DNA from 3 places in the Streptomyces sp. NPDC048420 genome. Region 2 is predicted to be linked to each of the others. Evidence: predicted binding sites of a transcription regulator. Region 2 holds the regulator's gene; each other region holds the start of a gene.
The links. Region 2 encodes HrcA, which represses chaperone genes, less so after heat shock. Its sites were predicted from a motif close to TTNGCACTCNGNNNNNCNGAGTGCNAA; they were not measured.
Positions count from the first base shown of each region.

Region 1: groES (co-chaperone GroES) is a predicted target of HrcA. The motif match lies at 2,486-2,512, and genes of this name have one in related genera.
Region 3: groL (chaperonin GroEL) is a predicted target of HrcA. The motif match lies at 8,210-8,236, and genes of this name have one in related genera.

Region 1 covers NZ_JBEZKG010000016.1:142,741-152,721, forward strand. The annotation lists gene AB0D34_RS29450 (ester cyclase) at 1-199, shown strand, start outside; gene groL (chaperonin GroEL) at 286-1,911, opposite strand; gene groES (co-chaperone GroES) at 2,031-2,339, opposite strand; gene AB0D34_RS29465 (polysaccharide deacetylase family protein) at 2,629-3,414, opposite strand; gene AB0D34_RS29470 (polysaccharide deacetylase family protein) at 3,411-4,307, opposite strand; gene AB0D34_RS29475 (methyltransferase domain-containing protein) at 4,437-5,630, shown strand; gene AB0D34_RS29480 (cell wall-binding repeat-containing protein) at 5,608-7,656, opposite strand; gene AB0D34_RS29485 (sigma-70 family RNA polymerase sigma factor) at 7,772-8,980, opposite strand; gene AB0D34_RS29490 (YciI family protein) at 9,252-9,608, opposite strand; gene AB0D34_RS29495 (LCP family protein) at 9,746-9,981, opposite strand, start outside.
Region 2 covers NZ_JBEZKG010000021.1:69,078-79,058, forward strand. The annotation lists gene AB0D34_RS34120 (hypothetical protein) at 1-91, opposite strand, end outside; gene AB0D34_RS34125 (VOC family protein) at 179-571, opposite strand; gene AB0D34_RS34130 (16S rRNA (uracil(1498)-N(3))-methyltransferase) at 589-1,350, opposite strand; gene AB0D34_RS34135 (nitronate monooxygenase) at 1,347-2,423, opposite strand; gene dnaJ (molecular chaperone DnaJ) at 2,498-3,637, opposite strand; gene hrcA (heat-inducible transcriptional repressor HrcA) at 3,638-4,654, opposite strand; gene AB0D34_RS34150 (MBL fold metallo-hydrolase) at 4,994-5,722, shown strand; gene AB0D34_RS34155 (DUF3097 domain-containing protein) at 5,757-6,572, shown strand; gene AB0D34_RS34160 (Uma2 family endonuclease) at 6,550-7,140, opposite strand; gene hemW (radical SAM family heme chaperone HemW) at 7,245-8,477, opposite strand; gene AB0D34_RS34170 (SpoIIE family protein phosphatase) at 8,506-9,981, opposite strand, start outside.
Region 3 covers NZ_JBEZKG010000012.1:204,870-214,850, forward strand. The annotation lists gene AB0D34_RS23925 (helix-turn-helix transcriptional regulator) at 44-883, shown strand; gene AB0D34_RS23930 (DUF397 domain-containing protein) at 867-1,061, shown strand; gene AB0D34_RS23935 (DinB family protein) at 1,087-1,620, shown strand; gene AB0D34_RS23940 (hypothetical protein) at 1,893-2,747, shown strand; gene AB0D34_RS23945 (hypothetical protein) at 2,897-3,466, shown strand; partial or broken gene AB0D34_RS23950 (hypothetical protein) at 3,479-3,848, opposite strand; gene AB0D34_RS23955 (metallophosphoesterase) at 3,865-4,731, opposite strand; gene AB0D34_RS23960 (NADH:flavin oxidoreductase) at 4,938-6,059, opposite strand; gene groL (chaperonin GroEL) at 6,424-8,046, opposite strand; gene AB0D34_RS23970 (cold-shock protein) at 8,654-8,860, opposite strand; gene AB0D34_RS23975 (MoaD/ThiS family protein) at 9,304-9,579, opposite strand; gene thrC (threonine synthase) at 9,576-9,981, opposite strand, start outside.

The sequences.
Region 1 (9,981 bases), on a different contig from region 2:
CCAGGACGACCGGGTGTGCACCCGCTGGGCCTGGGCCGGGAAGCACACCGGCGAGTTCGTGGGGATCCCGGCGAGCGGACAGAACGTCACCATGACCGGGACCACCTGGCACCGGTTCCGGGACGGGAAGATCTGCGAGGGCTGGTGGCAGTACGACCGGGCGGGGCTGATGGAGCAGCTGGGGGTACTCGGGGAGTGACCCCGGCACCACGCCCGCTGTGACCCGCGAAGGGGAAAGCCCCCGTTCCCTCAGAGGGAACGGGGGCCTCCTTGCGAGCGGTGGGCTCAGTGGGAGTGGCCGTGGCCGTGCCCGGCGGCGGCCGGCTCCTCTTCTTCCTTCTTCTCGACGACCAGGGTCTCGGTCGTCAGGAGGAGGGAGGCGATGGAGGCGGCGTTCTCCAGGGCGGAGCGGGTGACCTTGACCGGGTCGATGACGCCGGCCTTGACCAGGTCGCCGTACTCGCCGGTCGCGGCGTTGAAGCCCTGGCCCTTGTCGAGCTCGGCGACCTTGGAGGTGATGACGTAACCCTCCAGGCCGGCGTTCTCGGCGATCCAGCGCAGCGGCTCGACGACGGCCTTGCGGACCACGGCGACACCGGTGGCCTCGTCGCCGGTCTTGCCGAGGCCGCCCTCGAGCACCTTGGCGGCGTGGACCAGAGCGGAGCCACCACCGGAGACGATGCCCTCCTCGACCGCGGCGCGGGTCGCGGAGATGGCGTCCTCCAGACGGTGCTTCTTCTCCTTCAGCTCCACCTCGGTGGCGGCGCCGACCTTGATCACGCACACGCCGCCGGCCAGCTTCGCGAGGCGCTCCTGGAGCTTCTCGCGGTCCCAGTCGGAGTCGGTGTTCTCGATCTCGGCCTTGATCTGGGCGACGCGGCCCGCGACGGCGGCGGAGTCGCCGGCGCCGTCGACGACCGTGGTGTCGTCCTTGGTGACCGTGACGCGGCGGGCGGTGCCCAGCACGTCCAGGCCGACCTGGTCGAGCTTGAGGCCGACCTCCTCGGAGATGACCTCGGCGCCGGTGAGGGTCGCCAGGTCCTGGAGCATCGCCTTGCGGCGGTCGCCGAAGCCGGGGGCCTTGACGGCGACCGCGTTGAAGGTGCCGCGGATCTTGTTGACGACCAGGGTCGACAGGGCCTCGCCCTCGACGTCCTCGGCGATGATCAGCAGCGGCTTGGAGGCACCCGACTGGATGACCTTCTCGAGCAGCGGCAGCAGGTCCTGGATCGAGGAGATCTTGCCCTGGTTGATCAGGATGTACGGGTCGTCGAGGACGGCCTCCATACGCTCCTGGTCGGACACCATGTACGGGGACAGGTAGCCCTTGTCGAAGGCCATGCCCTCGGTGAAGTCCAGCTCCAGACCGAAGGTGTTGGACTCCTCGACGGTGATGACACCGTCCTTGCCGACCTTGTCCATCGCCTCGGCGATGAGCTCGCCGACCTGCGAGTCCTGGGCGGACAGCGCGGCCACGGCGGCGATGTCGGACTTCTCGTCGATCGGGCGGGCCGTCGCGAGGAGGTCCTCGGAGATGGCGGCGACCGCGGCGTCGATGCCCTTCTTCAGGGCGGCCGGGGAGGCGCCCGCGGCGACGTTCTTCAGGCCCTCGCGCACCAGCGCCTGGGCGAGCACGGTGGCGGTGGTGGTGCCGTCACCCGCGATGTCGTTGGTCTTGGTCGCCACCTCCTTCACCAGCTGGGCGCCGAGGTTCTCGTACGGGTCCTCGATCTCGACCTCGCGGGCGATGGTGACGCCGTCGTTGGTGATGGTGGGAGCGCCGAACTTCTTGTCGATGACGACGTTGCGGCCCTTGGGGCCGATCGTCACCTTGACCGTGTCGGCAAGCTTGTTGACGCCGCGCTCGAGGGCGCGACGGGCGTCCTCGTCGAACTTCAGGATCTTCGCCATGGGAGCGGTTCAGCCCTCTCGGAAAATGTGGGTGAAACGAACTGCGCCCCAGACGCCCGGCTTCATAAGGTGGCGGGGGCCCGGGGCGCAGCTCACAAGCAAAATGTGCTTGAGGTGTCTTACTTCTCGATGACCGCGAGCACGTCGCGGGACGAGAGGACGAGGTACTCCTCGCCGTTGTACTTCACCTCGGTGCCGCCGTACTTGCTGTACAGCACGATGTCGCCGACCTTCACGTCGAGCGGCAGGCGCTCGCCGTTCTCGAAGCGGCCCGGACCCACGGCGAGGATGACGCCCTCCTGGGGCTTCTCCTTCGCGGTGTCCGGAATGACCAGGCCAGAGGCGGTGGTCTGCTCGGCGTCGAGCGGCTGGACCACGATGCGGTCCTCGAGCGGCTTGATGGCAACCTTGGAGCTGGTGGTCGTCACGATCCGACCTCCCCCTTCGGAGATCTCACGGGGTTAACTGTCTGAGGTGGCGACCAGGTGGATCCGTCGTCGCGGGTGCCGGACCTGCCCGTCGCTGTGTTGGCACTCTCCAGGGGGGAGTGCCAGACCCGAGACTATGACCGTGATTAGCACTCGGTCAAGCGGACTGCTAATTCGCCGCGCTGGCCGAGCCGAAATGGGGGTGCGCGTGAGGGGTGGGCGTGAACGAGGGTGACCGTCCTGGGACCGGCCCTGAAGACGCCGATCCCCGCTCAAGGGTCGGCGTCCTCTACAGATAGTCCTCAAGTCGACCCACCGTCAGCCCCCGCCGCTGGATCTCCCGCAGCAGCCTCGTGGTGCGTTCCGTCAGGGTGGGACCGGTCGTCTCCGCCGACGTCACCGAGATGACGTCCCCCGCCCTCAGCCCCCGCCTCTCCCCCTGCGCCGCCACGCTCCACAGCACCACCGCCGAGAGCCCGCAGTCGGCCGCCGCGCGCAGGGTCGTGCGGTCGTACGTGCCGTAGGGCGGCCGGAAGAGCCGGGGGCGGATGCCGAAGCGGGACCTGATCTTCTCCTGCTGGCCGCAGATCTCGGCGCGCTGCCCCGCGTACGGCAGGCCGCGCAGGGCGGGGTGGTCGAGGGTGTGGTTCTGGATGCTCGCGCCGACCGACTGGAGGCGCGCGAAGTGGCCGTACCCGGGGCCGACGACGCTGTCCGTGAGGAACATGCTGACCGGCAGCCGCAGTTCACGGACCATGTCGACGAAGCGCGGGTCCCTCTCGGCCCCGTCGTCGTAGGTGAGGAAGACGACCTTGTCGGACGTCGGCACCCGCTTCACCACCGGTGGCAGACCCCCCGGGCGCACCGCCGTGCGCACCGGAACCCGCGGGGGCACCGGCAGCGGGGCCGTCATGCCCCAGTGGCGGTAGGGCCGCCCGTCCGTCCTCGCCGGCCCGTACGACCCCACCCGCTGCGCCGCCTTCTTGCCCAGCCGTTCGATGGGGTCGACGGACTGGGCGCAGCCGGTGAGCAGCAGGGCCGCCAGGGCGGTGGCCACCGCCGCCCCGGGCCTCACAGGTAGTCCTCCAGGCGCGCGACCGCGTACCCCTCGGCCGTGACCTTGTCCAGGAAGCGGCGGACCATGTCGGGCATCGTGCCCTTCCAGTCCCCGCGGCCCCTGAAATGACTGAGCACGATGTCACCGGGGCGCAGCTTCCGGTCCCACTCGCGGTACTCCCAGTGGTCGGCGAAGACCTCTTCGTTCCAGATCGGCGCGTATCGGATGCCGCAGGACTTCGCCGCGCGCAGGGTGTCCTCGTTGTAGTTGCCGTAGGGCGGCCGGAAGAGCGTGGGCCGGGTGCCGTAGCGCTTCTCGATGACGTTCTGCATGCCGCAGATCTCGCGCTTCTGGCGGGCGTAGGACAGCCCGGGCAGGTAGGGGTGGTGGAGGGTGTGGTTGTTGAGTACGACCCCTCGGTCCCGCATCTTCCGGAAGTAGCCGTAGTCGTCCTTGACCAGGTAGTCGCTGAGGAAGGCGGTGTACGGGATCTTGAGCTCGCTCATCATCCGCAGGAACGCGGGGTCCTTCTCGGCGCCGTCGTCGATGGTGAGGAAGACGACCTTCTGCCGGGTCGGGATCGTGGTGAAGACCGGCGGCAGCCCCTTCTCCCCGTGGCCGTCGACCTCGAAGCCGTCGCGGGTGGCGATGCGGGGCTTGGTCGCGGGCGCAGGCGGGGCCGCAAGCGGGGCCCGCTTGAGACCCCAGCGCTTGGCGACGACCAGCCGGGCCTGTTCGGCGCGGAGCCTGGCGGCCTGGATACGGGCCTTGTGGGCCTTGAGGTCGGCGGCTGGGGCCCGGGGCGCCTTGAGAGGTTGCCGCCCCCGTACGTCGGTCTCGGCCGACCGGGCGCAGCCGGAGACGAGGGAGGCCACTGCCAGGAGGACCAGTCCGCTGCGGATCGGCACCATGAACGCACTGTTTTTGTAGTTTTGTCCTACTGTTCCCATGAGGTCGGATCCTCGCAGGTCACGGCGGTGCGGCCGGGCAGACACCGCTGCCGGAAGCACACGGTCCACCGACTGGCCCACAATGACCCGGTGAACGACCTCGCCCCCCTCCTCACCCCCGAGGGCCGTGCCCTCCTCGACCAGGTGCGCGGTACCGCCCCCGCCGACGAACTCGCCGTGGCCACCCGGCTGCGCCGAGAGCACCCCGCCGAACTGGTCTCCGCGGCGCTCGGCCAGGCCCGGCTGCGGCAGCGGGCGGTGGCGAAGTTCGGGGCCGAGGACGCGGGTCGGATGTTCTTCACGCCGAACGGGGTGGAGCAGTCGACCCGGGCGAGCGTGGCGGCGTATCGCGCAGAGCGTTTCAGGGCGCTGGGAGTGCGGTCGGTCGCCGACCTGTGCTGCGGGATCGGCGGGGACGCGATCGCGCTGGCCCGGGCCGGGATCCGGGTCCTCGCGGTGGACCGGGACCCACTGACGGCGGCGGCCGCACGGGCGAACGCGGACGCGCTGGGACTCGCCGACCTGATCGACGTACAGGAAGCCGATGTCACGGAGGTCGACACGGCCACGTACGACGCCGTGTTCGTGGATCCGGCGCGGCGGGGCGGCCGTGGGCGGATCTTCGATCCGGAGGCCTACTCGCCGCCGCTGTCATGGGCCGTCCAGGCGGCCCTCAAGGCCCCGCACGCCGCGCTGAAGGTCGCGCCCGGCATTCCGCACGAGGCGGTCCCGGAGGCGGCCGAGGCGGAATGGATCTCCGACGGCGGGGACGTGAAGGAGGCCGTGCTGTGGTTCGGCACCGCGCCGGGCGAGGTACGGGCGACCCTGCTGCCGGGGCCGCGGACGCTGCTCGGCCGGGGACTGCCCGATCCCGAAGTCCGTTCCGTGGGGCGGTACTTGTACGAGCCGGACGGGGCCGTCATCCGGGCCCATCTGGTCGCCGAGGTGGCGGCGGAGGTCGAGGGCGGACTCGTCGACCCCACCATCGCGTACGTGACGTCAAACGCCCTGGTCGCGACCCCGTACGCCACCGCCTACGAGATCACCGACCAACTCCCCTTCAACGTGAAGAAGTTGAGGGCAGTGCTGCGGGAACGCGAGGTCGGGATCCTGACCGTGAAGAAGCGGGGGTCGGCCGTCGAGCCGGAGGAGCTGCGGCGCAAGGCTCTGCCGAAGGCGCAGGGGCCTCACTCGGCGACCGTGTTCCTGACCCGGGTCGCGGGGGCGCCGACCATGCTGATCGGCGCCCCCGCGACGGCCGTTACTGGCGCTGGAGCGTCCTGAGCGGCTCCAGGTGCGGGTCGGCTCCGAGCGGTCCCGGTCGTGCCGCGGTGGCGGACGGACCGGAGTCGGCACGCACGGCCTGGCTGCTCATCCGGGTGCTTGCGGGCACGTCGCCGTTGTAGAACGCCGTGTAGACGACCTGGCTGCCGGTCGCCGCGGCCGCGGCGCCCGCGGTGCTCAGCGCGCCCGCCGTCACCGAGCCCGAACCGCCGAAGGCGATCACCGAGTTGGCGCTCGCGGACTCGCGCAGGAGGTAGCCGGAGACCTCCTTCGACAGGGCGGGGCGTGTGGTCCACAGGACGGGCCCGAAGACGTTCATCGCCGCGGCCGCGGACAGTCCGTCGCGCCAGGAACCGGAGTAGGCGAGGGCCACGCTGCCCGGGGCACTCCACCAGAACTTGGCGAGGTTCACCGAGAGGGACTCCTTCGTGCCGCCCGTGATCGGGTAGTACGAGTACGAGGAGGGCCAGCGGGAGAACGTCGAGTGGGTGAGGGCGTACTTGGCGTCCGCGCCCACCGTGATGATCATGGTCTTGTTCGGGTTGAGGCCGTTGAGGTACGACTTCACCGACGAGGTCAGCTTCTTGCCGTTGGTCAGGACCAGGCCGCCCGCGCTGCTCGTGCCGTCGGCGCCGGCCGCCGCGGCCGCCGGGAGGGACGCGTAGGCGTCGGTGCCGGAGGCCAGGAAGACGTACTTCGGGCCGGTGGTGATGGTCTTGGCCACGGCGACCGAGGTCGCGTAACGGTCCGCGCCGCTCAGCCGCTTGGGCGTGAAGCCGAGGGCCTTGACCTGCGAGGTGACGCTGCTGCTCAGGATGGACGTGTTGCCGAGGAGGTACACGTTTGCGCCCGGCTTCAGCACCCGCTTCAGCTCGGCCTTCACCGCCGCGGACAGCCCGGTCTTCGGGGTCGGCAGCACCGGCCCCTGCTTCTTGCCGGCCAGCGCGGGCGCGGTGAGCGCGTACGCCGTGCTGTCCCGGTTGGTGAGGACCGCGGCCTTGGCGTCCATCAGGCCCGGCGCGTGCTGGCCGACCTTGTTCCAGGTCCAGCGGGAGCCCGCGACGGTGGTGGTGTAGCTGTCGGCGCCCCAGACGCGGGCGGTGTTGTTCTTGCGCAGCGGCTGCCAGCTGGGGTTGGAGCCCTGCGGGGTGCCCGGGACCGTGGTGAGCGCGCCGGTGGCCAGGTCGACGTACGCGGTGGTGTGCACGTCGGCGCTGTCGCCTGTGGTGTGCGCGTCGAAGACGATGCGCTTGCCGGTCGGCGACCAGGACGGGTTGACGGCGTAGCCGGGGCCCGTGGTGACCTGCTTGACCTCGGTGCCGTCGGCCTTCGCCGTGAAGACCTGGAGCTTGCCGTCGGTGTCCTTGCGGACGAAGGCCAGCTGGGTACCGTCGGGCGAGTAGGCGGGCTGCTCGGCGTTGGCCAGCACCCGCTTGACCGTCTTGGCCGCCGGGTCGAAGACGTAGACCCCGGCGTTGTCGTAGCAGCCGTAGTTGATACGGCGTTCGAAGGCGAGCTTGCCGGACGGGCTCGCCGTCGGGTCGGTGTCGCAGACGGTGGACGGTTCCTGGGCGGCCGTCAGCAGCGGGCTGGGCGCGTAGGAGCCGTCGGAGGGGCCGTAGACGAGCTGGCCGCCGGTGGAGAAGACGACGTACTGGCCGCCCCACCAGAAGGTCAGGTCCTCGTAGACGGCGCTGGAGCGCACGCCCTGTGCCGTCGGCAGGGTGAACTTCGAGGCGCCGCTGGGGCGGATGCTGGTGATGTCCTGGCCGTAGGCCGTGACGAAGCGGCTGCCGTCCGGCGCCCAGGCCCCGTCGGAGCCCGAGCCGGAGTTCGGGATCTGGGCGGTCGCTCCGGTGGACGGGGTCACCAGCACCGGGCCGTCGGTCAGGAGGCGGCCCTCGGTGCCCGGCCAGGGGCCCGCGTCGTCGGCGGCGGCGCCGGGCGCGGCGGCCAGGGTGCCCACCGCGGCGAGCGCCGCCGCGGTCGCGAGCGCCGCGGCACGGCGGCGCGTGAACAGTCTCAAGTTGTCATCCCCCACACGGGTCTTCACAGCCTCTCCACAGAGGCCGAATCACTGTAGATCGTGAACGGGACACAAGGGGAACGAATTTACTGATGAACAACCGTTCGGCAACGGATTACTGACCGCACTCCCGTGCCCGGTCGAGGAGCATGTCCCGCTCCCGTTCGTTGCGGGTCAGCGCGGCCGCCCGTTCGAACTCGGCCCGCGCCTCGGTCGTACGGCCGAGGCGGGCGAGGAGGTCGCCGCGGACGCTCGGCAGCAAGTGGTAGTCGTCCAGGGCGGGTTCGCCGGTGAGCGCGTCGACGATCTCCAGGGCCGGGCCCGGGCCCTCCGCCATCGAGACGGCGACCGCGCGGTTGAGTTCGACGACCGGGGAGGGAGCACGGGCGGCGAGCAGGCCGTAGAGGGTGGCGATGGCCCGCCAGTCGGTCTCCTCGTAGGAGTACACGTGCGCGTGGCAGGCGGCGATGGTGGCCTGGAGGGCGTAGGGGCCGGGGGCTCCGGTGGCCGTGGCGTCGGCGCGTCCCAGCGCCTTGATGCCGCGGGCGATGAGCATGCGGTTCCAGCGGCTGCGGTTCTGGTCCTTGAGGAGGACCGGCTCGCCGCGCGGGCCGGTGCGGGCGGCCGTGCGGGAGGCCTGGAACTCCAACAGGGCCGCGAGGCCGTGCACTTCGGGTTCCTTGGGCATCAGCGCGGACAGCAGGCGGGCCAGGCGCAGGGCGTCCTCGCACAGGGAGGGGCGCAGCCAGTCGTCGCCGGCGGTGGCCGCGTAACCCTCGTTGAAGATCAGGTAGATGACGTCCAGGACGGAGCCGAGGCGGGCCTCGCGGTCGGGGCCGTAGGGCACCTCGAAGGCGATGTTCTTCGTGGCGAGGGTCCGTTTGGCGCGCACGATGCGCTGCGCGACCGTGGCCTCCGGGACGAGGAAGGCGCGGGCGATCTCCGGGGTGGTCAGGCCGCCGAGGAGACGCAGGGTGAGGGCGGTGCGGGCCTCCGCGGACAGCACCGGGTGGCAGGTGGTGAAGACGAGCCTGAGCAGGTCGTCGTCGATGTCCTCCGGGTCGGACGGCTCCTCGGGCGGGGCGGTCTCCGACAGGTCCCGTCCGATCTCGGCCAGCTTGCGGGCGTAGTTCTCGCGGCGGCGGACCAGGTCCACGGCCTTGCGCCGCGCGATGGCCATGAGCCAGGCCCCCGGGTTGTCGGGGACGCCGTCGCGCGGCCACTGCTCCAGGGCGGCGACCAGCGCGTCCTGCGCGAGCTCCTCGGCGATGCCGACGTCCCGCACGACACGGGTGACACCGGCGATGATGCGGGGCGACTCCATGCGGAAGACGGTCTCGACGGAGGTGCGGACATCGGTGTGGGAGGGCTGTGAGGTGGTCACAGCCCCCCATTCGACACCGTTACGGCCGTACCGCCAAGGAAGGTGAACCGGCCCCGCGGCCGTGGAAGGGGCTCGGAGTCTGTGTCACATCCCGGTCGGATCAGCGCACGTCGTCATGGGGCCCCCGCGCGAGCGCAAGGCGCCGGAGCGCTCTCGTGGCGGACGTGCGTGCCAGGCGGCGGGCGCCCGACCGGGGATGTGACACAGGCTCTCAGCCCTCCACGATCTCCCGGACCTCGCAGGTGACCGTCCAGTGCTCCTCGTGCACCTTCAGGAAGCGCTTGGTCCACTCGATCGCCTCGGCCATGTCCTTGGCCTGCACGATCGCGTACCCGCCGACGACCTCCTTGGCCTCGGTGAAGGGCCCGTCGGTCACTGACAGCTGCCCCTTCTCCCAGCGCACCCGGCTCCCCTGCGCGGTCGGCGTCAGCCCGGCGGTGTCGAGGAGCACCCCGGCCTTCGTCATCTCCTCGATCAGCTCGCCCATCCGCTGCATCAGCGCGTCGCTGGGGCCCTCGGCGGGGGCGGTCTTCTCGTCGATCTGGACCATCGACAGGTAACGCGGCATGGTGACTCCTCGGTCGCTTCGAGGCCGGTCCTTTCCGGCCTCCCACCAGTGCGTCGATCGGGAGAGACCGGGATCGACAGACTCCGCGGAATTTCCTCGGAGATTTTTTCCCGGCAACCTGACCCCGGTCACGGTGGTCAGCGCAGCGACTCCCACAGCCTGCTCGCGGCCGGCTCCTCCGCCACCACCCGGTTGGGGTTGGAGGGCGCGGTCACCACCGGCATGGTCACGGTCTTCACCTCGTCCGCCGACAGGCCCTTCAGGCTCTCGCCGAGGCTCATCAGCTCGGTCAGGGAGTCGAGTCCCGTGTCGGTGGTGAGGCTGCCGGTGATCGCGTCGGCGACGGAGTACAGCTTGGTGGGGCTGGTGAGGA
Region 2 (9,981 bases):
CGGCCCCACCGACGGCCAGCACGGCAAGCACCACTCCGCCCGCCACCCGCACTCCCCGCGGCCGACGCCGGCTCTGCCTCAACGCCCCCATGGAGGGCAGCCTGCCACCGCGGACCGTCCGGCGGTAGGGCGCATACGGCCACTCGCGCGCCGGTCGCCCACGCGGCCCTCGCAGTTCTCAGCCGCGCAGGAGCAGCCACTCCTGGAGTTCCACCAGGTTGCCCTCGGGATCCTTGAGGTGGGCGACGCGCATGCGGTCGGTCATGGGGGACGGGCCGTGCAGCAGGGTGGCGCCGCGGGACGCGATCTGCTCGCAGTAGGTGTCCAGGTCGTCGACGCGGAGCACCACCAGGGAGCGGTGGCCGGTGACCGTGTCGCCCAGTTCGTTCAGGACCTGCGCCATCATCGACCGGTCCTGGAGCGCGATGCCCGCCGAACCGGTCGCGGCGCTGAACTTCTCGTACGGCCCGCCCGTCGCCCCCGACTGGGGCTTGAGGCCCAGGACGTCGCCGTAGAAGCGGTAGCAGGCGGTGAAGTCGGAGACGAGCAGGCGTACTTGGGCGAGTTCCACAGCCGTCCTTCCAGGGTTCAGGACCAGCGGCCGGTGCGGCCGAGGAGCAGAGCGGCGGCCGCGGTTCCGGCGGTCGACGTCCGCAACACGGTAGGCCCGAGGACGTAGGCGCGCGCACCCGCCCCCTCGAAGAGCGCCAACTCGTCCTTGGCGACGCCCCCTTCGGGGCCGACGACCAGCACGATCTCGCCCTCGGCGGGGAGTTCGGCGGTGGCCAGCGGCTCGCTGCCGCGCTCGAAGTCGGAGTGGAGCACCGCGGCGAAGTCGGCTTTGGCGAGAAGTGCCGCAACCTGCTTGGTGCTTGCCGCGTCCGCGACCTCCGGGAAGAGAACCCGGCGGGACTGCTTGCCGGCCTCGCGGGCGGTGGCCCGCCACTTGCCGAGCGCCTTCAGCCCCCGCTCGCCCCGCCACTGGGTGATGCAGCGGGCCGCCTGCCAGGGCACGACGGCGTCGACACCGACCTCGGTCATGGTCTCGACGGCGAGTTCACCGCGGTCGCCCTTGGGGAGGGCCTGGACGACCGTGATGCGCGGCTGCGGCTGAGGTGCCTCGTTCACCGAGTCCAGCTGGACGATCAGCCGGTCCTTGCCCTCGGAGGCGAGCACCACGCAGTCGGCCCAGTGCCCGGCGCCGTCGGTGAGGATGACGTCCTCGCCGGGCTGGAGCCGCTTCACGGAGACGGCGTGGCGGCCTTCGGGGCCGTCGAGGACGTAGCGTCCGCCGGTCCCCGGCTCGGTCTGCTCGACGAAGTGCTCGACCACGAACACCGGTGCGGTCATCGCAGGTCCCCCTTGCCCGACAACGCTGTCCTCGCTGCGTCGAGTTCGGCCGCGAGTATCTCCACGAGCTGTCCGGCGGGCAGTTCGCGTGCCATCCGGTGGCCCTGGCCCGCCCACAGCGCCATGCCCTGGGCGTCACCGGCCTTGGCGGCGGCCTTTCGGAGCGGGGCGGTGAGGTGGTGGACCTCGGGGTAGGCGGCGGGCGCGTACGGCCCGTGCTCGCGCAGGAAACGGTTCACCAGGCCGCGGGCCGGTCTGCCGGAGAAGGCACGGGTCAACTCGGTACGGACGTAGAGCGGGTTGGTCAGCGCCTGCTTGTGCACGTCGTGGGCGCCGGACTCCTGTGTGGCGAGGAACGCCGTGCCGAGCTGGGCCGCGCTCGCGCCGGCGGCGAGGACGGCGGCGATCTGGCTGCCGCGCATGATGCCGCCGGCGGCGACGATCGGGATGGTGACCGTCTCCCGGATCTGGGCGACGAGGGACAGCAGCCCGAGTCCCGAGCCGTCCTGCTCGGGGAGGTCCCGGTGGGTGCCCTGGTGGCCGCCGGCCTCGACGCCCTGGGCGATGACCGCGTCGGCGCCCGCGTACTGCACGGCGAGGGCTTCCTCGGGGCTGGTCGCGGTGACGAGGGTGAAGGTGCCGGCCCGGCGCAGCGACTCCAGTGCGTCGCTGCTCGGGATGCCGAAGTGGAAGGAGGCCACCGGCACGGGGTTGTCGAGCAGGACGGCGAGCTTGGCGTCGTAGCCGTCGTCACGTCCGCTGTCGCGGTCGCCGAGCTCGGTGTCGTACCAGGTGGCCTCGCCGGCCAGCTGATGGGCGTAGACCTCGACGGCGGCCGGGTCGGCGTACTCCGGCTGCGGCACGAAGAGGTTGACGCCGAAGGGACGGCCGGTCAGCCCGCGCAGCTGCTTGATCTCCTGGTACATCCCGTCGGCCGTCTTGTACCCGGCGGCCAGGAATCCGAGCCCGCCCGCATCGGCGACGGCGGCGGCGAGCCGCGGCACGGAGACGCCGCCCGCCATGGGGGCCTGCACGATCGGATGAGGGAAGAGATCGGTCAGTGCGGAGGACATGACGGCATGTTGTCACGTCCTCCGGACAAGTCCGAATCCGCCCTTGGCACAGTCACGTACGACCGTCGCACGGCTCAGGTACGACCGTTGAACGCGTCCTTCAGCCGCGAGAACAAGCCCTGCTGCCCAGGTTGGAACTGCCCCGTGGGCCGTTCCTCGCCGCGCAGCTTGGCCAGCTCGCGCAGCAACCGCTCCTGCTCGGGATCCAGCTTCGTCGGGGTCTGGACCTCGACGTGGACGATGAGGTCGCCCCGGCCGCCGCCGCGCAGATGTGTGACGCCTCGACCGTGCAGCGGGATCGACTGTCCCGACTGCGTACCCGGGCGGATGTCGACCTCCTCCATGCCGTCCAACGTCTCCAGCGGGACCTTGGTGCCGAGGGACGCGGCCGTCATCGGGATGGTGACCGTGCAGTGCAGGTCGTCGCCGCGGCGCTGGAAGGTCGAGTGCGGGAGTTCGTGGATCTCGACGTAGAGGTCACCGGCGGGGCCACCACCGGGGCCGACCTCGCCCTCACCCGCGAGCTGGATCCGCGTGCCGTTGTCGACACCGGCCGGGATCTTGACCGTGAGCGTGCGACGCGAGCGGACGCGGCCGTCGCCGGCGCACTCCGGGCACGGGGTCGGCACCACGGTGCCGAAGCCCTGGCACTGCGGGCACGGCCGCGAGGTCATGACCTGGCCCAGGAAGGAACGCGTCACCTGCGACACCTCACCGCGGCCGCGGCACATGTCACACGTCTGCGCGGAGGTGCCCGGCGCCGCGCCCTCACCACTACACGTGGAGCAGACGATCGCGGTGTCGACCTGGATGTCCTTCGTGGTGCCGAAGGCCGCCTCGTCGAGCTCGATCTCCAGGCGGATCATCGCGTCCTGGCCGCGCCGGGTCCGCGAGCGCGGCCCCCGCTGCGAGGCCGTACCGAAGAACGCGTCCATGATGTCCGAGAAGTTCCCGAACCCACCGGCCCCGAAGCCGCCCGCGCCACCGCCGCCGGCCTGCGAGAGCGGGTCGCCGCCGAGGTCGTAGACCTGCTTCTTCTGCGGGTCCGACAACACCTCGTAGGCGGCGTTGATCTCCTTGAACCGCTCCTGGGTCTTCGGATCCGGGTTGACGTCCGGGTGCAGCTCGCGTGCGAGCCGACGGAACGCCTTCTTGATCTCATCCTGCGACGCGTCGCGGCGCACGCCGAGAACGGCGTAGTAGTCCGTGGCCACTTACGACTCCGCCAGGATCTGTCCGACGTACCGTGCCACTGCGCGTACCGCTCCCATCGTTCCCGGGTAATCCATGCGGGTCGGTCCGACCACGCCGAGCTTGGCGACTGCCTCGCCGCCCGAACCGTAGCCGACCGACACCACCGAAGTGGAGTTGAGCCCCTCGTAGGCGTTCTCGTGACCAATACGTACGGTCATGCCCGAATCCCCGGCCTCACCAAGGAGTTTGAGGAGGACGACCTGCTCCTCCAGGGCCTCCAGGACGGGCCGGATGGTGAGGGGAAAGTCATGTCCGAAGCGGGTGAGATTGGCGGTGCCGCCGATCATCAGCCGCTCCTCGTTCTCCTCGACGAGCGTCTCCAGGAGAGTGGAGAGCACTGTCGCGACCGTACCCCGATCCTCGACGTCGAACGCCTCGGGCAGGTCCTCGACCAGCCTCGGCACGTCGGCGAACCGCCGCCCCGCGACCCGGCTGTTGAGCCGCGCCCGCAGATCGGCCAGCGAGGCCTCCCCGAAGGGTGCCGGGCAGTCGACCATGCGCTGCTCGACCCGGCCGGTGTCCGTGATCAGCACGAGCATCAGGCGCGCGGGGGCGAGCGAGAGCAGTTCGACGTGCCGGACGGTGGACCTGGTGAGGGACGGGTACTGCACGACGGCGACCTGCCGCGTCAGCTGCGCGAGCAGCCGAACGGTCCGCGCCACGACGTCGTCGAGATCGACCGCGCCGTCGAGGAAGTTCTGGATCGCGCGCCGCTCGGGCGCGGTCATCGGCTTGACGCCCGCGAGCTTGTCGACGAACAGCCGGTAGCCCTTGTCGGTCGGGATCCGCCCGGCACTGGTGTGCGGCTGGGCGATGAACCCCTCGTCCTCCAGGGCCGCCATGTCGTTGCGCACGGTCGCCGGGGAGACTCCGAGGTTGTGCCGCTCGGTCAGGGCCTTCGACCCGACCGGCTCCTCGGTGCCGACGTAGTCCTGGACGATGGCGCGCAACACCTGAAGCCTGCGTTCACTCAGCATCGCGCACACACCTCCAGAAGTCGTTCCCTTGGCGCCTCGCCTGGCACTCTGTCCGTTCGAGTGCCAGCGCTCCCCGGCCAGTGTACGGCGGTGGGGTACTACCTGGGCAAGGCTGGTCCTGGCGTGACGGGTTGTACGGCCAGGGTCTGTCCGGCGGATCAGGCCGGCTCCAAGGAGCGGCGCCCTGTCAGCGCAGGTGAGCGGGGCCTGGTGTGTGCAGCTGCAAGGCGGAGGAGGGAGTCGACGCGGAGCGTCGGCGAGTGACGACAACGCCGCAGATGTGCGTGCCAGGCCCCGCGCCGCCGGCATGATCCGCCGGACAGGCCCTAGCGTCGCGGTATGACGGTGACTTGGGAAGAGCTCGGGTGGGAGCGGGTCGCGACCGGGGTGGGGCGGTGCCGGCTGCCGGGCTGGGACTGTACGGCGGGCCTGGTGATCGGCGAGGGCACGGCCCTGGTGATCGATTCCGGCTCCGGCCTCGCGGAGGGCGCCCGCCTGCGCCTACAGGCCGAGGAACTCGCCGGCCATCGTGTGACCCATCTCGCGCTCACCCACCCCCACTTCGACCATGTCTTCGGGTCGGCGGCGTTCGCGGGGGCGGAGGTGTTCGGCGCGGTGGGCGTGGAGACGGTGCTGGCGGGACGGCTCGGCCGCGCGGAACTGCGGGCGGACGCGGTGCGCAACGGACTGGACCCGGCGGTGGCCGACGAGGCGGTGGACGCCCTGGTCTCTCCCCGGCATCACGTCTCCGGCGAGTGGACGCTCGACCTCGGCGGCGGCCGCCAGGTCCTGCTGGCGAACGTCGGCCCCGGCCACACGGCCCACGACCTCGCCGTCCTCGTCCCCGGCTCCCCGGAGGTGGTCTTCTGCGGCGACCTGGTCGAGGAGTCCGGCGAACCACAGGCGGGCCCGGACGCCGTACGGCCGCACTGGCCCGCCGCGCTGGACCGGCTGCTCGACCTGGGCGGCGAGGACGCGCTGTACGTACCCGGTCACGGAGCGGTGGTGGACGCGGGGTTCGTGCGGGCGCAGCGGGACGCGCTGGCGGCCCGCTTCGGCGTGTCGTAGTGATCCCCCGCGTGGTTCTCCTATCGTCATCCGAATGCGCCAGTACTCCGCCGACCTGACCCCTCCGTGGAAGAAGCCCAAGCCGGTGCCGGAGGTGCCCGCCGAGCCCGGCCTGGTGGTCGAGGAGCCCGGCACCGGCTTCTGCGGCGCGGTGATCCGCTGCGAGGCGGGCACGGTGACCCTGGAGGACCGCTTCGGCAAGCACCGCGTGTTCCCGCTGGAGCCCCGCGGCTTCCTCCTGGAGGGCCGGGTGGTGACCCTGGTCAGACCCTCGGCCGCGTCTCCGGTACGACCGTCCCGTACCGCGTCCGGCTCGGTGGCCGTCCCCGGCGCACGCGCACGCGTGGCCCGCGCCGGCCGTATCTACGTCGAGGGCCGGCACGACGCGGAACTGGTGGAGAAGGTCTGGGGCGACGACCTGCGCATCGAGGGCGTGGTCGTGGAGTACCTGGAGGGCGTGGACGATCTTCCGTCGATCGTGGCCGAGTTCGCACCGGGTCCGGACGCGCGGTTGGGAGTCCTCGTGGACCATCTCCTCCCGGGCACGAAGGAGTGGCGCATCGCACAGGAGGTGACCAGCGAGCACGCGCTGGTGGTCGGCCACCCGTACATCGACATCTGGGAGGCGGTGAAGCCGTCATCCCTGGGGATCGAGGCGTGGCCGCGGGTACCGCACGGCCAGGACTGGAAGACGGGCGTGTGCAAGGCCCTGGGCTGGCCGTCGGAGAACACCGGCGCGGTGTGGCAGGCGATCCTGAAGCGGGTGGGGTCCTACAAGGACCTGGAGCCGGAGCTGCTGGGGCGGGTGGAGGAGCTGATCGACTTCGTCACGGATAGCGGTGGGGCTTGACCTTCTCGTACAGGGCGAATTCGCTTGTGTCCACTTCGACGCCAAGGGGTTCCAAGGGGGTGAGGTCGCCGAACTTGGTGATCCGCTGGCATCGGTAGTCCGCGTGCTCCCCTTCCCCTGTCGGCTCGGTGAGTAGTACGCACTGGCCCATGATGGGGTCGATGATGAAATAGGCGGGGATCTTCGCCGCGGCGTAGATCGAGCGCTTGACTTCGTAGTGCCAGTGCACGCTCGTCTTGGAGACAACCTCCACCAACAGGGCGATCACCTCGGCCGGCATCAGCCTTCCGTGCCCTGGCCCGGCGCCTCGTTCGATCACCACAAGGTCGGGCTGCGGCTCGCTGGTCTCTTCGAGGATGGCGATGTCCTGGGTCTGGAGCCGCCGCCAGCGCTGCCGGGGGATCTGGTCCTGGACCGCCTCCACGATGTCGTTGTGGGCCACGTCCGGCCCCGCCATCATCACAATTACCCCCCGGAGAAGCTCGACCTTGAAGCCGTCGGGAACATCAAGGTTCTCGAAGATCTTCACGATGCCGGTGGTCATCGGTCGGTCGTCCACAGCGGTCATCTCCGCAGCCCTCCGGTTTCCGCCACCGTGCAATCACGGCGGCAGCCTACGAACCAAGGTTAGGGGTCGAACCGGCGTCTGGGACCGTTCACTCCGCCGAGTGATCAGTCCACCAAGTCCCTGACCACCGCATCGGCCAGCAACCGCCCCCGAAGCGTCAGCACAGCCCGCCCCTCCTCGTAGGGCCGGGCCTCCAGCAGCCCCTCCCCCAGCGCCCGCCGAGAAGCAGCCAGCCCCTCCTCGCGCAGCAGGGACAGCGGCGCCCCCTCCCGCAACCGCAGCTCCAGCAGGATCCGCTCGACCCGCCGGTCCTCCTCCGAGAGCAGCTCACGCCCGGCGCCCGGAGACCTGCCGGAGGCCAGCGCCGCCGCGTACGCGCCCGGGTGCTTCACGTTCCACCACCGCACCCCGCCCACGTGCGAGTGCGCCCCGGGACCGGCTCCCCACCAGTCCGCGCCCCGCCAGTACAGCTCGTTGTGCAGACACCGGCCCGCGTCCGAGGTGGCCCAGTTCGACACCTCGTACCAGTCGAACCCGGCCCCGGACAGCACGTCCTCCGCGATCAGATACCGGTCCGCGTGCACGTCGTCGTCGGTCATCTGGACCTCACCCCGGCGGATGCGCCGGGCGAGCTGCGTGCCCTCCTCGACGATCAGCGCGTACGCCGACACATGGTCCGGTCCGGCCCCGATCGCCGCCTCCAGGGACGCCCGCCAGTCGTCGTCGGACTCCCCCGGCGTGCCGTAGATCAGGTCCAGGTTCACATGATCGAACCCCGCCGCCCGCGCCTCCGCAACGCACGCCTCGGGCCGCCCCGGCGTGTGCGTACGGTCCAGCACCTTCAGTACGTGCTGCTTCGCGCTCTGCATCCCGAAGGACACCCGGTTGAAGCCGCCCTCGCGGAGCGCGGACAGATACGCCGGGTCCACCGACTCCGGGTTCGCCTCGGTGGTGACCTCCGCGTCCTCGGCCAGCCCGAACTCGTCGCGGATCGCCCCCAGCATCCGTACGAGATCCCCGGCGGCCAGCAGCGTGGGCGTACCGCCGCCGACGAACACCGTGCGGACGGGCCGTGGGTCGTCGCCGAGGACCTTCCGGGCCAGCCTGATCTCGTCGATCAGGCTGGCCGCGTAGTTGTCGCGGGACGCCAGCACCCCGCCCGTGCCGCGCAGCTCGGTCGCCGTGTAGGTGTTGAAGTCGCAGTAGCCGCAGCGGGTCGCGCAGTAGGGGACGTGCAGGTAGAAGCCGAGGGGGCGGTCGGCGGACCCGGTGAGCGCGGTGGGCGGCAGCGCGCCGTCGTCGGGGACCGGCTCACCGTCGGGAAGTGCGGAAGGCATGCCCTCCATTGTCCAGCACCCGGGACGGTCACTCCGCCTGGAGCACCAGCAGCGCCAGATCGTCCTCCGGCGGTCGCGCCCCGAACTCGTGCACCAGCCGTTTGATCCGCTCCGCGATCAGCTCGGCGTCCAGGCCCGCGCACCCGGCGAGCGCCTCCGCGAGGCCGTTCTCGTCGTCGAACTGACGGCTGCCGCTGCGCCGCTCGGTCACCCCGTCCGTGACGCACAGCAGGCTGTCGCCGGGCCGCAGCTCGAAGGTCTCACTGGTGTACGTCTCGTCCTCGACGACCCCGAGCAGGGTCTGCGGGCGGGCGGCCGTACGGACCTCGCCGGCCGCCCCGAGCAGCAGCGGCAACGGATGTCCTGCGGAGGCGAGGGTGCAGCGCACTCCGCCGTCGAAGGGCGCGAGTTCGCCGTAGAGGAGGGACAGGAAGCGGGTCTGCGGGCCGTCGCCGGGGCGCGGGGGGCGTCCGCCGGCAGAGGCCAGCGCCCGTGCCGCCGCGTCCGCGGCCTCCGTCGCGTCGTCGAGGAGCAGCTGGTTGAGGCGGTCGAGTACGTCGGCGACGCGGTAGCCCTCGCGGGCCAGCAGCCTGAGCCAGGGGCGGGCCAGCCCGATCACCACGGCGGCCTCGGGGCCCTTGCCCTGGACGTCACCGACGGCGAAGCACCAGCGGCCGTCGCCGGCCGGGAAGAGGTCGTAGAAGTCGCCGCTGGGCCCGCCCTTGTCGCACGGCTCGTACACCAGGGCGCTGCGCACCCCGGGGATCTCGGCGACCGCGCCGGGCAGCAGGCCGCGCTGGAGCACCGCGCTGATGGTGGCCTGGCGGGCGTACTGGCGGGCGGCGCCGATGGCGAGCGCCACCCGGCGGCTGAGGTCCTCGACGAGCCCGGTGATCTCGTCGGGGAAGGCGCTGAGCCCGGCTCGCCCGATGACAAGGGTGCCCAGAGGGCGGCCGCCGGCCGTGAGGCGGTAGGCGAGCGCGGAGCCGCGCGTGCCGTGCGGGCCGAGCGCCTCGCCGGGCCAGGGGAACGATTCGGGCCCGGGGTGGTCCCGACCGGACGACGGCCACGGCGGCTCATTCTCCAGTGCCCGGCGCAGCTCCTCGATCCGGTTCTCGGAGCCGTGCCACACCCTGGCCAGCCGGGGCCCGGGCAGCACGCCCTCGCCCCAACCGCTCTCGGCCTCACCCGGGCGAGGAGACCCCCAGCGCCCGGCGACCTCGTCCTCCAGCCACACCGCGCACCAGTCGGCCAGCCGCGGCACGATCAGCTGCCCGGCGAGCGCGGCGACGAGGTTCTCGTCGAGCTGCCCGGCGAGCAGGTCGGAGGCCTCGGCGAGGAAGGACAGGGCACCACGGTTCAGCCAGCGCTCCCCGCCCGCCAGTGCCTCCCAGTCCAGCGTCTGCTCCCCCGCGGGCGGCAAACCCTGCCTGTGCTCCCCCGCGGGCGGCAAACCCTGCCTGTGCTCCCCCGCGGGCGGCGACTCCTGCGCATCCTCCTCCAC
Region 3 (9,981 bases), on a different contig from region 2:
CGGACCAGCCCAACAACCTCACCTGGTGGATGGGGAGTCGCACATGCCGGGACCGAAGGACCTCGACCCGTCGTCGTCACCGAGGGCACTGCTGGGCGCGGAGCTGCGGCACGCGCGGGAGAAGGCGGGACTCAGCCAGGAGGAACTGGGGCAACGGCTGTTCGTGAGCGGGTCGTTCGTGGGGCAGCTGGAGGCGGGCACGCGGAGGATGCAGCCGGATGTCGCGCGACTGCTGGACGAGGTGCTCGGGACGGACGGGTTCTTCCAGCGCAACTGCGCGGCGGCAGCGAAGTCCAAGTACCCCGAGCACTTCGCGGAGGCGGCGGAGTCGGAGGCCCAAGCGACGGCGATCAGAGAGTACGCACCTCTCCTCATCCCCGGCCTGCTCCAGACTCCCGCGTACGCACGGGCCGTGAACCGCGCCTACGACCCCACGGTCCCGGAGAAAACCATCGACGTGTGGGTGGAGGGCCGGATGGAGCGGATCCGACTCCTCGACCATCCAACAAAGCCGGTGTTGTGGGTGGTTCTCGACGAGGCGGCGCTGCGCCGGGAGACCGGTGGCCGGGCGGTGATGGCGGAGGCCCTGCGTCACATCGCCGAGCTGGCCCGCCGGAGCCGCGCGATCGTGCAGGTGCTGCCCTTCAGCGCGGGAGCCCACTCCGCGATGGAAGGCGCCCTGAAACTGATGGAGTTCGAGGACGCGCCCCCACTGGCCTACTACGAGGGAGTGCGCATCGGCCGACTGGAGGACGACCCCGCCACGGTCGTCCAACTGCGGTTCACGTTCGACCTCCTCGTGGCCTCCGCGCTCTCGCGGGAGAAGTCCCTGGCCCTGATCGAGTCGTTGGCGCAGGATTACGTCCATGAGGAACAACCCTGAGATCTGGCGCAAGTCGACCTACAGCGGGGGCGGCGGCGGCAACTGCCTCGAAGTGGCCGTGGGCCACCCGACCCGCGTCCCCGTCCGCGACTCCAAGACCCCCCAAGGCCCGAAGCTCATGCTCCGGCCGCAGGCATGGTCAGCTTTCGTCGAGGCGGTCATAGAGGTCAGGATCTGACCTATACGGCTCCTAGCGTGGCCCCATGACCGACACCACGCACACCCTCACCACCGACGAGCGCACCGACCTGCTGGAGGCGCTGGCCCACAGCCGGCGCTTCCTGCGCTTCACCACCCGCGACCTCACCGACGAGCAGGCCGGACAGCGGACCACCGCCAGCGAGCTGTGTCTGGGCGGCCTCATCAAACACGTCACGTCGGTGGAGCGGCACTGGGCGGACTTCATTCTCAACGGCCCCTCCGCCATGCCCGACTTCACCGCCATGGCCGAGGCCGACTTCGCCCGGCGGGCCGACGAGTTCCGGATGCAGCCCGGCGAGACGCTGGCCGGTGTGCTGGCCGACTACGACGAGATGGCCCGCCGCACCGACGAACTCGTCATGGCCCTGCCCGACTTGAACGCCGCCCATCCGCTCCCCGAGGCGCCGTGGAACGAGCCCGGGGGTCGATGGTCGGCCCGCAGGGTGCTGCTGCACATCGCCGCCGAGACCGCCCAGCACGCGGGTCACGCCGACATCATCCGCGAGTCCCTGGACGGCGCCAAGAGCATGGGCTGACCCGGTCCCGAAGCTCAAGCCCCCAGCTCCGAGCCCTCTTTTCAAGGAATGGGTGGAGGGCCTCAACCCGCCCACCCTCCCCGCGAGTTGACTCGACGCGACCGGCTTGCCACGTAGCGTCACAATCGTCTAGCGTGCCCGCATAACGAACAGCCCCCGCCAGGTGCTACCAACACCTGCGGGGGCTTGACCTACGAGATCGAAGGCCCGATCCCATGGCTGGAGCCAAGCTTAGTGGCACCTTCCTGCCCGCGCACGCATCCCCGCACCCCATGGCGAACCCGGGATACGGAAAACGCAGCGCCCCCGACCAACACCCCCGCACCGCGCACGACTTCGCCCACCTCCCACCTCGCGAAGCCGCCATCGCCGCGTACCTCGACCGGCTCCCCGACGGCGCCGACATCTCCGTAAAGACGCTGGCCAAGACGCTGCCGTACGGCCAATGCGCACTTGGCACCGCCCTCAACCGCCTCCAACAGGCAGGCCACTTGCGCCGGGGGCGGGAGCGGCTGGACTCCGAGTCCGGCAGTACCCGCTGGATCACCCGATCGTGGTTCTCCCGTACCGCACGAGATGACGACTGGTGGGCCGCCTTCACGCGGGGTGACGTCCCGGAGGAGTCCCCGTCCCGCCGCCCGACCCGTTCCCGCGCCCACATCCTCCTCGCCGCTCTCGGCCGCACGGCTCCCGTGCTGTCTCTCTCCGCCGCCGAGTGCGTCGCTCTTGCCCCGCTCCTGACGGACTGGTTCGCACGCGGGGCGACTGGCGAGGCCGTACTGCGCGCCCTGACCGAAGGTCTCCCCGCCCCCGTCCACCACCCGGCCGCACTCGTCCGCTCGCGCCTGATCAGCAAACTCCCACCGGAGCCGGGGCCGGAGCCGGAGCCGGAGCCGAGCCCACCTCGCCGGATTCTAGAGTGCGCCGAGTGCGGAGTACCCGGCCGCCCGGAGGCCCTGCCAGGGGGCGTGTGCAACGGCTGCCGGGGCGAACACGCCCCCACACGCCCCAGCGCACTCCTGCCCGCCCTCGAAATCCACGCCCGCGCGGACGGGATCCGGGCTGCGATGTCCCTGAAGCGAGAAGAAGCGAGGACACCTCCCCGTCTACCTCCTCGTCGACCGTGACAACACCACGATCACGGTCTACAGCGAGCCGAAGGACGGTCAGTACCGGCACGCCCCGTCCTACCCTTGGGGAGCCACCGTCGAGATCCCGGTCCCCGTGAACGTCACGCTCGATACCGAAAAGCTCAAGGACTACGCAGACTGACACCATGAACCACGCCCAGCTCACCGCCCTAGGCCGCGCCCTCCGTCTCCTCGGCGAACACGGGGACGCCCTCACCGCGGACACTCCCGACGCCAAGCTCCACGAGGTCAGGGCCGACCTGAAGCGGGCCCTGGACCTCCTGGAGGACAGCGTCACCGCTGCCGCCCCCACCACCCGCTGCGCCGAGCACCCGAACGGCCCGGTGGACGAGAACGCCCCCGACCTGTGTCTGCTGTGCGAGACCCGTCGTAGGGCGGCCCGTCGCGCCGAGATCAACGGCCCTTCCGCGCGCCCCCGCGCCACCGAACCCACCGCTTCCCGCTACGGCGTCCGCGAGGACCGGCCGCAGCCCCAGCAGCGCTGGCTCCCCGAGCTGTGGACCGGCCAGGAATGGCAGCTGTGCGGGACGCCGAGGCGCGACCGGCACGAGGCGGAGCTGTATCTCAACGCCCAGCGCCGGGGTCCGCGCGCGGCGATGGCGTACCGGCTCGTGCACGAGTTCACCGACTACGAGGTGCTGCGCGTGTGGGGCACGCCGGTCAGGGTGGACATCGAGCCGCTCGGCAACCTCTAGAGCCTGAGAGCCCTACTTCAGCAGCGGCAGCGCCGGGAAGTCGTACCCCTCCCACAGCCGCCCCGACACATCCTCCGGACCCCGCTCCCCGCTCCCCGCTCCCCGCGAACAGCAGATTCCCGAGGTCGGCCGCGTAGGTGCCGAACAGCAGCGGGATGTCCAGCCCGTCTGCACGCGCTCGTACAGCTCGGTCGGCGTGGCCCGCGGGAAGGCCGCACGGTAGGCGCGCTCGCCCTCCGCCCCCGGCGCGAACATCCAGGAAGAGCCGGTACTCGAAGGGGGTGACGGTGGGTGCCACCTGCCCCCACCGGGGGTCGTACTCACGCATCCGCAGGCTCAACCGCTCGCCCACGGAGGGGAGTTCACGCGGGTTCACGGCGGCCGGTCAACCAAGTCCCTCACCGGGGGGCGTGCTCCTCCAGCACCGCCCGGGTCCGCTCCTCGTCCAGCTCGTACACCGTCTCGTGCGCTCGCGGGTCGCGCGCGTGGAAGGTGTGGAACACCGGGCTCGCCGGCCCGCCCAGCTCCACCAGCGAGGCCGAGGCCCCCCGTACGGCCCGCTCGGTGCCGTACGGCGTCGTCAGGTCGATGCGGTTGACCACCCCCGGCGTCACCCACACCGGTACCGACTCCAACATCCCGAACAGCTGGAGATGGAAGTGCCCGGTCAGCACGGCCCGTACGTCACTCCCCCGGATCGTCTCCGCCAGCTCCCCGGGGTTGAGCAGCCCGAAGACCGGTTGCAGGACGGAGAGGCCGAGGCTGATCGGTGGGTGGTGGAAGGCGAGGACGGTGCCGTGTTCGGCCGGGGTTCTCAAGACCTCGCCCAGCCAGTCCAGTTGGGCCTCGGTGATCCGCCCGTACACCTTCCCCGGCACGAGCGAGTCCAGCGTGACGAACCGCCAGCCGTCGACGGTGCTCACCGCCGCCCGCTCGGCGGCCTCGGTCTCCAGTACCGCCTCCGGCCGGTCGTGCCCGCTGCCCAGCACCTTGCCGAAGGCCTCGCGCTCGTCATGGTTGCCGGTGGTGTAGAAGACGGCGGCGCCCAGCGTCCGGGCGAAGTCGCCGACGAGCTCCTGCACCGCCGCATAGGCCTCGACGTCCGCGTCGTTGGCGATGTCGCCGGTGACGAGGACCGCGTCGATATCCCGCAGATGCCGTAGCTCGGCGAGCATCAGCCGCAGCGATTCGGTGGCGTTGACGCCGTTCTTGTTGGGGGCGTCGGTGCGCTCCACATGGGTGTCCGAGAGATGCACGATTCGCATGTACCGGAACGCTAGCCGGAGTTGACCACAGCAACCAGGGTGCCTTCAACGCCCCGGCCGCCACATGGTCGTCACGACCTGGCCGCCGGCGAGGTGGATCTCGTCGGGGAAGGCGGGGCCCCACACCGCCTTCCCCAGCGCGTTCTGCAACGACCGGGGCGTGGGTCATGGGCCCGTTCTCGACCCACGCCTTGCAGCGACTGCCGTCAGCTCAACGACGTCAGCGCCGACGCCTCGTACGGCTTGAGCTCGTCGAAGCGGCCGGAAAGCACCTTCGCCGCCCACTCCGGGTCCTGCAGCAGGGCCCGTCCCACGGCGACCATGTCGTACTCCTCGCGCTCCAGGGCGTCGAGGAGGTCGTCGATGCCCTTGACCGGCGAACCCTCCCCCATGAAGCCGCGGATGAAGTCCCCGTCGAGACCGACCGAGCCGACGGTGATGGTGGTCCGGCCGGTGAGCTTCTTGGTCCAGCCGGCGAGGTTGAGGTCGGAGCCGTCGAACTCGGGGAGCCAGTAGCGGCGGGTGGAGGCGTGGAAGGCGTCGACACCGGCCGCGGCGAGCGGGGCGAGGATCGCCTCCAGCTCCTCCGGCGTCTCGGCGAGCCGCGCCTTGTAGGCCTCCTGCTTCCACTGCGAGTAGCGGAAGATGATCGGGAACTCGGCCGACACCGTCTCGCGTACGGCCGCCACGATCTCCGCCGCGAACTTCGTACGGGCGACCGGGTCACCGCCGTAGGCGTCGGTGCGGCGGTTGGTGCCCGCCCACAGGAACTGGTCGAGGAGGTAGCCGTGGGCGCCGTGCAGCTCCACGCCGTCGAAGCCGATGCGCTCGGCGGCGGCCGCGGCCTCGGCGAAGGCGCCGATGACGTCGTCCAGGTCGCGCTGGGTCATCGCCTTGCCGGTGGGCTCGTCGGTGCCGAGGCGGATGCCGGAGGGGCCGACGGCGGGGGCGTCGGCGTAGGGCGGCTGTCCCTGCTCACGCACCATGCCGATGTGCCACAGCTGCGGGACGATGGTGCCGCCCGCCGCGTGCACCTGCTCGGCGGCCTTCGCCCAGCCCGCCAGCTGCTCCTCGCCGTGGAACCGCGGGATGCTGTCGCTCTGCCCGGCCGACTCGTGGCCGACGTAGGTGCCCTCGGTGACGATCAGGCCGACTCCGGCGGCCGCGCGGCGCGAGTAGTACGACGCCACGTCCTCACCGGGGATGCCGCCCGGGGAGAACGAACGGGTCATGGGCGCCATGACGATGCGGTTCGGGACGGTCAGGCCGTTGATGTGGACCGGGCGGGAAAGGATCTCGGCGGCACGGGAGGTGGAGGGGGCGGTCACGTGGGGGTACTCCTCGGTATGTGCATGCGCATGGACAGTTTCCCTGGTGCCAACCACCTCGTCCGCCTCAGGATTTCCTGGCGGGCTGTGACTCCGGCCACGCATGAAAGAAGCCCGTCCCACGATCGTGGGACGGGCTTCGTCTTGAGCGCCGGGCAGGCCTTGCACCTGCATTTCCCCGCAGGAAGCGGGGCGTCTTTCCTTGGACCACCAACGCGTAGTCGGCCGACGGGAGTTCACGTCGGGCGGCTCGTGATCAAGCATAGCGCAAGAAAACACCGGGGACGGCCACCCCCTGTTCCCAGGAAGGGCCGCCCCCGGCAAGGACGTTGATCAACCGTCAGGCCCTACGGCCCGGAGTCGATCAGAAGTCCATGTCACCGCCCGGCATGCCGCCACCGGCGGGCGCGGCGGCCTTCTCCGGCTTGTCGGCGATGACGGCCTCGGTGGTGAGGAAGAGCGCGGCGATGGAGGCGGCGTTCTGCAGGGCAGAGCGGGTCACCTTCGCCGGGTCGATGATGCCCTCGGCGATCATGTCGACGTACTCACCGGTCGCGGCGTTCAGGCCGTGGCCGACGGGCAGGTTGCGGACCTTCTCGACGATGACGCCACCCTCGAGACCACCGTTGACGGCGATCTGCTTGAGCGGGGCCTCCAGCGCGAGCTTCACGGCGTTGGCGCCGGTCTGCTCGTCACCCGAGAGGTCCAGCTTCTCGAAGACGCTGGAGGCCTGGAGCAGGGCCACGCCACCACCGGCGACGATGCCCTCCTCGACGGCCGCCTTGGCGTTGCGCACGGCGTCCTCGATGCGGTGCTTGCGCTCCTTGAGCTCGACCTCGGTCGCGGCACCGGCCTTGATGACGGCGACGCCACCGGCGAGCTTGGCCAGGCGCTCCTGGAGCTTCTCGCGGTCGTAGTCCGAGTCGCTGTTCTCGATCTCGGCGCGGATCTGGTTGACCCGGCCGTTGACCTGGTCCGAGGAGCCGGCACCGTCGACGATGGTGGTCTCGTCCTTGGTGATGACGACCTTGCGGGCGCGGCCCAGGAGGTCCAGGGTCGCGTTCTCCAGCTTGAGGCCGACCTCCTCGGAGATGACCTCGCCGCCCGTGAGGATGGCGATGTCGCCGAGCATGGCCTTGCGGCGGTCACCGAAGCCCGGGGCCTTCACGGCGACGGACTTGAAGGTGCCGCGGATCTTGTTGACGACCAGGGTCGACAGGGCCTCGCCCTCGACGTCCTCGGCGATGATCAGCAGCGGCTTGCCCGACTGCATGACCTTCTCCAGGAGCGGGAGCAGGTCCTTGACGGAGCCGATCTTGGAGTTGGCGATGAGGATGTACGGGTCGTCGAGCGACGCCTCCATCCGCTCCATGTCGGTGGCGAAGTACGCCGAGATGTAGCCCTTGTCGAAGCGCATACCCTCGGTGAGCTCCAGCTCCAGACCGAAGGTCTGGGACTCCTCGACGGTGATGACGCCTTCCTTGCCGACCTTGTCCATCGCCTCGGCGATGAGCTCGCCGATCTGGGTGTCGGCGGCGGAGATGGAGGCCGTGGAGGCGATCTGCTCCTTGGTCTCGACATCCTTGGCCTGCTCGAGCAGGGCGGCGGAGACGGCCTCGACGGCCTTCTCGATACCGCGCTTGAGGGCCATCGGGTTGGCACCGGCGGCTACGTTGCGCAGGCCTTCCTTGACGAGGGCCTGGGCGAGCACGGTCGCGGTGGTCGTACCGTCACCGGCGACGTCGTCCGTCTTCTTGGCGACTTCCTTGACCAGCTCGGCGCCGATCTTCTCGTACGGGTCCTCGAGCTCGATCTCCTTGGCGATGGAGACACCATCGTTGGTGATCGTGGGGGCGCCCCACTTCTTCTCGAGGACGACGTTGCGGCCCTTGGGGCCGAGCGTCACCTTGACGGCGTCCGCGAGCTGGTTCATGCCGCGCTCGAGGCCGCGCCGCGCCTCCTCGTCGAACGCGATGATCTTGGCCATGTGAAGTGGTCCCTCCAGGACTGGGGGTGATTCCTTCGGACCGCGCCCGCGCCCGCGACGGACGGCTCGCCTGCCTCGTGGGTTCCTTCCCCACCCGGCCTGCGGGCCTCACCGACCCGGTCCTTCGTTGTCACTCTCACCTTCAGAGTGCTAACGCCAATGATTAGCACTCGGCATGGTCGAGTGCAAGCGCCTGCCGAAGACCGGGGTGGGTTCGGCTGTCGGGCGGCTACCGGTCGGCGGGGGCCGAGCGCGCAGTTCCCCGCGCCCCTGGGTAGGTGCAGCAACCCGCGCCACGACGGGCCGTTCGCCACGTACGGCACGCAGGGGACGGGGTGACTCCGGCACCGACCCACCAGGCAGAACCGCGCTGCACGCGCCCCCACCGAGCCGGCAGGGGCCGCCGCAGGCATTCAGGGGCGCGGGGAACTGCGCAAGGGCGCCCGCCCCCACCCAACCCGCACAAGACAACGAACCAACACCCGCACAAGCCCCGGCCCCACCGCCGGAGGCACATGCCGAAGGGCCCGTACCCATGACTCCCCATGGGGTACGAGCCCTTCGATTGAAGAACGAAGAACGACGCTGTTGTTACCCGGCGCGTGCTTCAGCCTGTCGCGAGACGGACCATGTCCGCCTGCGGCCCCTTCTGACCCTGCGAGATCTCGAACTCGACCCGCTGGCCCTCTTCAAGGGTGCGGTAACCGTCCATCTGGATCGCGCTGTAGTGGACGAATACATCCGCACCACCGTCGACCGCGATGAAGCCGTACCCCTTCTCCGCGTTGAACCACTTGACGGTGCCCTGAGCCATGCCTAACTCCCCTATTACTGGCCCTTGCACGGACCCGCACTTCGCGGATCCGGGTCAGACCTCACCCCCCACATGGTTGGGGGCGTGCGCCGGAACGCGTCGACCGCGGCTGAATGTATCTGTCCAACTGCCGTCTGCAACAGGTCAATCGGACGAGAATTCTGGACGGAAGGGGTCCGGAATGTAGCGAGAATTCGCCCGAATTCGGGGCAAGTCGGGCCCCATAAACGACGCATAAGGCACATAAGACGTGCACACTTTGGCTACTTCTCATCGCCCGAGAAGCGGGAACTCATATGCATGCGGCATGAAGAGAGCCGCAGCTTCCCCAACTGTACCGTGCTCAACCATAGAGAATTGCCCCCTCCGCTTCTCTCACGGAGGGGGCAATCGGATGAACACTCGGTAATTACTGTTACCGAAGGTAATGACCAGTCATACGGTCACCCGCCGGCGACCGCCGGGATGATCGAGACACCGGCCCCGTCGGGCGTCGCCGTCTCCAGCCCCTGCTCGAACCGCACATCGTCGTCGTTCACGTACACATTCACGAACCGCCGCAGCTTGCCCTGGTCGTCGAGAACGCGCGCGGCGATACCCGTGTGGTTCTTCTCCAGATCCGCGATGACCTCGGCGAGGGTCCCGCCCTCGGCCTGCACCTCGGCCTGGCCACCGGTGTAGGTGCGCAGGATGGTGGGGATACGGACGGAAACGCTCATGCGAGGCCAGCCTCTCGGAAAGAGTCCAGGTTGGGACGGATGGTGGCGGTGAGCCCGGTACCGGCCACCGCATCCAGGGTCTTGAGACCGTCGCCGGTGTTCAGCACCACCGTGGTCTTCGTCGGGTCGAGGATGCCGTTCTCGATCAGCTTGCGGGTCACCCCCACGGTCACGCCACCCGCGGTCTCCGCGAAGATCCCCTCGGTCCGCGCCAGCAGCTTGATCGCGTCGACGACCTGCTCGTCGTTGACGTCCTCCACCGCACCGCCGGTACGACGCGCGATGTCCAGGACGTACGGACCGTCCGCCGGGTTGCCGATGGCGAGGGACTTGGCGATGGTGTTCGGCTTCTGGGGCCGGACCACGTCATGGCCCGCCTTGTACGCCACCGACACCGGCGAG